DNA from 2 places in the Clostridium mucosae genome. Region 2 is predicted to be linked to the other one. Evidence: predicted binding sites of a transcription regulator. Region 2 holds the regulator's gene; the other holds the start of a gene.
The links. The regulator CtsR, encoded in region 2, represses protease genes until heat stress. The targets are predictions, from matches to a motif close to AAGGTCAANNAAGGTCAAAT.
Positions count from the first base shown of each region.

Region 1: a site for CtsR is predicted at 1,668-1,687, ahead of clpB (ATP-dependent chaperone ClpB). Genes of this name have one in related genera too.

Region 1 is NZ_JANKAF010000007.1:116,031-120,479, reverse strand. Features, by position in the region: gene NSA50_RS09895 (helix-turn-helix domain-containing protein) at 1-1,573, opposite strand, end outside; gene clpB (ATP-dependent chaperone ClpB) at 1,757-4,351, shown strand.
Region 2 is NZ_JANKAF010000024.1:18,438-22,886, forward strand. Features, by position in the region: gene NSA50_RS17695 (ATP-dependent Clp protease ATP-binding subunit) at 1-1,325, opposite strand, end outside; gene NSA50_RS17700 (CtsR family transcriptional regulator) at 1,393-1,848, opposite strand; gene NSA50_RS17705 (MBL fold metallo-hydrolase) at 2,008-2,643, shown strand; gene NSA50_RS17710 (DUF362 domain-containing protein) at 2,684-2,854, opposite strand; gene NSA50_RS17715 (heavy-metal-associated domain-containing protein) at 2,980-3,183, opposite strand; gene NSA50_RS17720 (PSP1 domain-containing protein) at 3,197-4,102, opposite strand; gene NSA50_RS17725 (DNA polymerase III subunit delta') at 4,106-4,449, opposite strand, start outside.

The DNA.
Region 1 (4,449 bases), on a different contig from region 2:
CTATAAATACTTCATTTGTTAGACTTATTTCTTTTTCTAAAACATCAAAAGCTCTTAAGAAGCTTAATGAGTTTTTATTAAAAATAGTATTATGAATTATATATGGAAGCATATAAGCAGTATCATAAATTTTATTTAAGCTTTTATCACATATAAAATCATTTTCAATGACATCTAAATTATACTCTTCAATTAAAAATGAACTTAATGACTTTTTGGTGTTTTTAGATATAGCTGGTGTAAATTGAAATTTAAATTGCGATACATCAATATAATCTATCTCTGAAAAATATTCAAAGAAGCTAGTTAGAACTTGTTTATATTTATCAAAAGTAAAATTAGAGTTATCAATTAATATAAGTGGTTTTAAATCTATATAATCTAAAAATTCTATTACACTTTTGGCTTTATTCCAATTATAAAAATCGGCTTTAGGAAATACTCCCATATCACTATTAAACATATTTTCGAGCCTTACATAATTAAAATGAAGTTCTTCTTGAATTTCTTCAAGAATATTTTTATTATCTTCTAATAATAAATCAAAAGCATCATCTAAATTTATAACTTCACTATAATCCTTGTTGAATTCTCCAAGACTATTATCCATATTTATATGAATTTTCCACAACTTATTTTCATAGTTAAAACGTTCATAATCATCTAATTCAGAAGATAAATATTCTAAAGCTTCTTCAAGTTTTAATATTTCTATTTTTTTAATTTCTTCAAGTTCTTTTTCAGTTAATTTATTTTTCTTTCTATACTGAAGTGGAGTACAACCATAATAATTTTTAAAGTTTTTATTTAAATATCTTACATGAGAAAAACCAACTTCATCAGATATATCTGAAATACTCAAATCACTATCTAATAAAAGCTTAACAGATTCTTCAACTCTAGTTTGGTTAACTAAATCAGTAAAGCTATTTCCAGTTGCGTATTTAATCTCATGAGATAGATAATGAGGACTTAAGAATTCTTTTTTCGCAATTTCTTGTAAAGTTATATTGCTATCATAATTATTAAATATATATTTAGAAATTCTATGATATCGAGCTAATTGCTCAGTTTTTTCTTTTAGCTCTTCTTTTTCATAAGTTAAGTAGTGGAAGTTATTTATAAGGTGATATAATAAATCTATTAAAATTGATTCAATTTCCTTATCATAATCATCAAGTTTTTGAATAGCTTCACATAAGAGTTTGGCTAAAAAATTTCTAAGAAGATCATATTCTTCACCTTCTTGAGCGCCATCATCAGTAGAATTTGTATAGAAGAATATGTTGTTTATATCTTTATAATATTTTTCAAAAAAGTAAGGATCTATATGAAATATTAATACCTTATTATCTTCATTACTATAAATTCTGTGAGCCTCATCAACATTTATTATTTCTAATTCTTTCTCAAGTAACTCAAATGAGTCAGTATCTATATTAATGTTAACACTCCCACGTAAAACATATAATATTTCAATAGAATTATGCCAGTGAATAGGGCATTCTTGTATATTTGCATAAGTTATTTTAATTGGAGCATCTTCCTGGTAACTCACATATTCTCTTCTCATAAAATCCCCTCTTTTCTAATAGAATTAAGTTATAATTTAATTATAGCTTATTTATTAATAAATATAAAATTTTCAAAAAAATAAGCAAAATAAACTTTGACTTTCTTTGACTTTTGTATTATTATATGAATATAAGGATATATTAAATATGTTTGAGGTTGTAAATGTGAGGAGGAGTTAAGCATGAATATAGATAAAATGACCTTAAGAGTACAAGAAGCATTAAATAATGCTAGTTTAGTAGCGGTTAAATATAACCATCAACAAGTAGAGTTAATTCATCTATTTTGTGCATTAGTAGAACAAGAGGATGGATTAATACCAAATATTTTAACTAAGATGGGAGTTAGAGTTAAATCATTAGATGAAGATTTAAATAAAGTACTAGATAATAAGCCAAAGGTTTTGGGAGAAGGTGCTAACTCCTCTGGAGTTTATGCTACAAGACAAATTGAAGAAGTTTTAGTCAAGGCTGAAGATATAGCTAAAAAATTTGAGGATTCTTATATAAGCGTAGAGCATTTAATGCTTGCAATAATTGAAGTAGATAAAAATGGAGAAGTTAAAAGGTTATTAGATAAATATAATATAAACAAGAAGAATTTCATGGAAATTCTAAAAGAAGTAAGAGGAAATCAAAGAGTAGAAACACAAGATCCAGAAGGAACATATGATGCATTAGGTAAATATGGAACTAATCTTACAGACTTAGCTAAAAAACATAAGCTTGACCCAGTTATAGGAAGAGATGATGAAATTAGAAGAACAATTAGAATACTTTCAAGAAGAACAAAAAATAATCCAGTGCTAATTGGAGAACCTGGTGTTGGTAAAACTGCAATTGTAGAAGGATTGGCAGAGAGAATAGTTAGAGGGGATGTACCAGAAGGTTTAAAAGATAAAGTGATTTTCTCGTTAGATATGGGTTCCCTTATTGCGGGAGCTAAATATAGGGGTGAATTTGAAGAAAGATTAAAAGCTGTATTAAAAGAAGTTCAAAGTAGTGAAGGTAGAATAATCTTATTTATAGATGAAATTCATACTATAGTTGGAGCAGGAAAAACTGATGGCGCCATGGATGCAGGTAATTTAATAAAACCATTACTAGCAAGAGGAGAGCTTCATTGTATAGGTGCTACAACTTTTGATGAATACAGACAATATATAGAAAAGGATAAAGCGTTAGAAAGAAGATTTCAACCTGTAGTTGTAGAAGAACCTACAGTAGAAGATGCTATATCTATACTAAGAGGGTTAAAAGAAAGATTTGAAATTCACCATGGTGTGAGAATACATGATACTGCTTTAATAGCAGCAGCAAAATTATCTCATAGATATATTCAAGATAGATATTTACCAGATAAAGCTATAGATTTAATAGATGAAGCTGGAGCTATGATAAGAACAGAAATAGATTCATTACCAACAGAATTAGATAATATAAGAAGAAAGCAATTCCAATTAGAAATTGAAAAAGAAGCTTTAACTAAGGAAAGTGATGAAGGTTCTAAGAAAAAGCTAGTAGCTTTAGAAAAAGAAATAGCAGAATTAAAAACTAAAAATGATGAAATGACTGCAAAATTTGAAAAGGAAAAAGATGCAATAGTTAATTTAAGAGATTTAAAATCTAAATTAGATGATGCAAGAGGAGATCTAGAAGCAGCTCAAAGAAGCTATGACTATAATAAGGCAGCAGAAATTCAATATAGTGTTATTCCAGCATTAGAAGAAGAAATTAGACAAAAGGAAGTGGACGTAAAAGAAAATTACGAAGGAGCTCTTTTAAAAGAAGAAGTAACCGAGGAGGAAGTTTCTAAAATTCTTTCTAAGTGGACTGGAATCCCAGTTACAAATTTATTAGAAGGAGAAAGAGAAAAACTTCTAAGATTAGAAAATGAAATGCAAAGAAGAGTAATTGGTCAAGAAGAAGCTATAACAGCTGTTTCTAATGCAATATTAAGAGCAAGGGCAGGATTAAAAGATGTAAATAAGCCAATTGGTTCATTTATATTCTTAGGACCTACAGGAGTTGGTAAAACAGAACTTGCAAAAACTTTAGCAAGAAATCTATTTGATTCAGAAGAAAATATAATAAGAATTGATATGTCTGAATATATGGAAAAACATTCAGTATCTAGATTAGTTGGAGCGCCTCCAGGATATGTAGGATATGATGAAGGTGGGCAACTTACTGAAGCTGTAAGAAGAAATCCATATAGTGTGATACTATTTGATGAAATTGAAAAAGCACATGAAGATGTATTTAATATGTTCTTACAAATTCTGGATGATGGAAGATTAACTGATAATAAAGGTAAAACTGTTGATTTTAGAAATACTATAATAATTATGACATCTAATATAGGAAGTAGCTATCTTCTAGAAAATAAAAATGAAGATATAGTTGATGAAAATATAAAAACTCAAGTTATGAATGAAATGAAATTAAGATTTAAACCAGAGTTCTTAAATAGAGTAGATGATATAATTATGTTTAAGCCATTATCAGAAACTGGAATTAAGAAGATAATAGATATATTCTTGAAAGAAGTTTCAAGTAGATTGAAAGATAAGAATATTACTTTAGAAGTAACAGATGAAGCAAAGACAACTATGGCAAGAGAGGGATATGATCCAGTATATGGAGCAAGACCATTAAAAAGATATATACAAAATAGCCTAGAAAATAATTTAGCAAGAAAGATTATAAAAGGTGAAATTGGATATGGATCAAATGTAGTTGTTGATGCAAAGGAAGAAGAAATAGTAATTAAATAATTGAACTTAATGATATGTATTAGCTTTCCTATTTTTATATAATGTCGAATACAATTCTAGATTTAATACATATCATTAATGAGGCTAATTTTTTATTT
Region 2 (4,449 bases):
CTTTCAAAGTTTTGATTTTTTATTGCTTCTTCTTTTTCTTTATCGTTATTCTCTAATTGAAGTTGTAAATTTATTATATCTGGTGGTGAAATTAGATTCTCTATTCTTACTTTTGAAGATGCTTCGTCAATTAAATCAATAGCCTTATCTGGCATGAATCTATCTGTAATATATCTATCTGATAACTCTACAGCTGCTTCTAAAGCTTCATCTTCTATTTTTACCATATGATGAGCTTCATATCTTTCCCTAAGGCCTTTTAATATATTTAATGTTTCTTCTTTTGATGGCTCTTCAACTCTAACTGGCTGAAATCTTCTTTCTAAAGCTGAATCTTTTTCTATATGCTTTCTATATTCATCTATAGTTGTAGCACCTATACATTTTATTTCTCCTCTTGCTAAGGCAGGTTTTAAAATATTTGATGCATCTATGGCACCTTCAGCTCCCCCTGCTCCAACAATAGTATGAATTTCATCTATAAATATTATTATATCTTTAGAACTTCTTATTTCATCCATTACTTTTTTTAATCTATCTTCAAATTCTCCTCTATATTTTGCCCCTGCTAACATAGAAGTTAAATCTAATGAAATTATTACTTTATCTTTTAGTATTTCTGGTACATTTCCATTGACTATTCTTTGGGCCAATCCTTCAATAACTGCTGTTTTACCTACTCCAGGCTCTCCAATTAAACAAGGATTATTTTTTATTCTTCTGCACAGTATCTCTAATATTCTTCTATTCTCATTTTCTCTTCCTACTACTGGATCTAATTTTCCTTCCTTAGCCATCATAGTTAGATTCCTTCCATACTGATTTAATAGAGGAGTTTTGACCATTTTTTTCTTATTCTTATCTTCTATCTTTATTTCCTCTACTTCCTTATCATATAGATAATTACTTATATCAGTTTTTATTAATTTAAAATCTAACTTTAATGTAGAAAGTATTGTATAAGCTACCCCTTCTTTATCGTCTAATAAAGCTAACAAAATATGCTCTGGATTTATATAATTATGATCATATATTCTTGCTTTTACTAGACTATCATCAAATAATCTCTTTGTTCTAGGATTAAGTAACATCTCACCTACTGATATATCTATATCTCCAAAACCAAGATAATCTTCTATAAGCTTTCTCACTTTATCAATAGTAGCTCCATTAATATATAGGACTTGCTTTGCATAACCACCTTCTTTTAGCAACCCTAAAAGAATATGCTCAGTTCCTATATATCCGTGCTTAAAATATTGTGACTCTTTTTGAGCCTCTACTAGTACTAATTGTGCCCTCTCTGTTAACTTCCCAAAAATCATACATACCTCCATACCCTATTGCTAAAATTAACAACTACACAGATAAACCTTGGCCACTTAAAATATTTTACGATAATATAACTGTAATAATTCCTTTTAACATATCAGCTCTTAATTTATTTTTATCCTCAACAGATACTAGAGTTCTGTCATTTAAAGATATCTTTATTATTTCATATTCCTTTTCTGTAATATTTTTAGTATCTTTTAAATGATCTAGTATAGATAATGCGCTTCCATATGTTATACTTTCTCCTATCGAAGTATTTATTAATGACAGCCTTTCATCCTTATCATCGTATGTTATTTTTTTTATTACTATGCACCCTCCACCGCCTCTTTTACTTTCTATTATATAACCTTTTTCATAAGTAAACCTTGTTGTTAGAACGTAATTGATTTGTGATGGTGCACATGAGAATTTATCTGCTAATTCATTTCTTTGAATTAATACTTGTCTTTCTCTTTCTTCATCTATCATATCTTTAATAAAATTTTCTATTGTATCTGAAATTCTTGCCATATTTACACCTTCTTAAACCTATTTTTTAAATTGACCTTCTTTGACTTTTATTATATATTATAAATTTTAATATGTCCATTTTACTAATTTTATTTTCTAAAATAAAAGCGAATGATATTAAGTTTTTTATCCAAACTATATATTGAGAGGTGAGTAAATATGGAAATTAAATGGATTGATAATACAAGTTTTTTAATAAAAAATTCTACTGGTAAAAGGATTCTTTTAGATCCAATGCAAATATATCCCTATATAGAAAAATATGATTTAAATCCTGATATAATTACATTTAGTCATACTCATAATAATGAAATTATTAATGAATATGTTAATAAAGACTGTATACTAATAAATTCAGCTTGTTCATTTTCAAATGATTTTGTCACATTAGAAGGATATAAAACATTTAAAGATGACATTTCTGGATATAAACGCGGCGAAAACATAATATATTTATTAAACATAGATAAATTTAGAATTTGTCATCTTGGCACCTTAGGACATCAGCTTGATGATGACTTATTAGATAAGCTAACTAATTTAGATTTTTTATTTATTCCAATAGGCGGTCATTTTTGTTTGGATGGTTTTTCTGCTGCTAAACTCGCCTTACTCTTAAAACCTAGATATATAATTCCAATGTTTTTTAAAACCTCTTCTGAATACTTTTATTTAGATGGGCCTCATAAATTTTTATCTTCATTAAAAAATATTTTATCCTATAATACAAATACTATATATTCTAATGATTTATCTTTTAAAGATAGATGTTCTGTAATATTATTATCTGCATAAAAATAAAGAACCGCTATAATTAGCGGTTCTTTATGTAAAATTATGCTTGTACTGGAGCTCCTACTGGACAAACATTTGCACAGTTTCCACAATCTATGCAAGTGTCCTCATCGATAACGAATTGAGTATCTCCTTGGCTTATAGCATTAACTGGACATTCTGCAGCGCAAGCACCACAGTTTACACATGAATCTTCTATTTTGAATGCCATAAAAAGCACCTCCTAATATTATGAATTTATTTCACAATCTATTTTATCATAAGGATTTAAATTTTTAAAGACTTAAGAAGAATTTATATAATATGATACTTCACTTTATTTTTCTATTATTTTGTTTATATTATACTATAGCCTACTTCTTCAATAGACATAATGATTTTATCTTCAGTTATACTTTTATCATCATATACTACACTTACTTCTTTTTTAGATAGACTTACCTCACAAGCAATAACCCCTTCATTATGTGCCACAGCTTCTCTTATGCTAATAACATCATCATTTGTATTAAGATTTGCAACCTTTAATAGTGATTTCATTAAGCTCTCCCCCTTAATTATCTTTTATAAGATCCTTTATTAACTTTTTGTCTTCTGGTGATTCTATTTCTAGTTTTATGTCTGATTCATCTACTGAGTCTTCATAACTACCTTCAACAAGCTCAATATCATCTATTTTAAATTCTTCTACTACTTCTTCATCGCCTCTTCTATATTTGACCTTCACACTTTCCTTAACAGTACTATTGCTTATAACTTCACCAGTAATATCTCCCATAGAAACAATAGATCCTGCTTTAGGCAATCTCTGTCTTATATCTTCATATGTGCTTTGCTCATAATTTAAACAGCACATTAACCTGCCACATATTCCTGATATCTTTGTTGGATTTAAAGATAAATTTTGCTCTTTTGCCATCTTTATAGATACAGATGCGAAATCTCCAAGGAATGTAGAACAACATAAAGGTCTTCCACATGGTCCTAGCCCGCCAAGCATTTTAGCTTCATCTCTAACCCCTATCTGTCTTAATTCTATTCTTGTTTTAAATATAGTTGCTAAGTCTTTTACTAATTCTCTAAAGTCTACTCTTCCATCAGCTGTAAAATAGAATATAACTTTATTATTATCGAAAGTATACTCTACATCGATTAATTTCATATTTAATCCATGTTCTTCTATTTTCTTTAGGCATATATCTAAAGCATCCTTTTCCTTCACTTTATTATCCTTATGTTTATTTATATCATCTTCTTCTGCAACTCTTATAACACTCTTTAATGGTGCCACTATATCAGTTTCTGGTATTTCTTTAATACCAATTACACATTCTCCAAACTCTATTCCTCTCGCTGTTTCTACAACAACAAAATCGCCTTTTTTTACATTTAAATCGCTTGGATCAAAATAATATATTTTACCGGCCTTCTTGAATCTTACGCCTACAACTTTTATCATTATTTAAACCTCCATAAAACCTATAAGCATCACTCTAATCGTTAATTGAAAGTTAGAATTACTTAATAATGTTACTCTAGCGTCCCCAATTTTATCGATTATTTTATTAAGCTTCTTATAGGACATTTCAATAGCTAATTGTTTTATATTTTCTATTTTATCCCCATTTATTATTCCACTAGTATCGCTTATTTCTTTATAGACAATTACGTCTCTTATAAAGGAGGCTAAAATGTTTAGTATTTCTTCTTTTCTATCTTTAAACGATAATATCTTATCTTCAAAGTCTAAAAGACTTTTCGTATTACTACTAACTAATGTATATAATAAATCAATTAATATGTTTC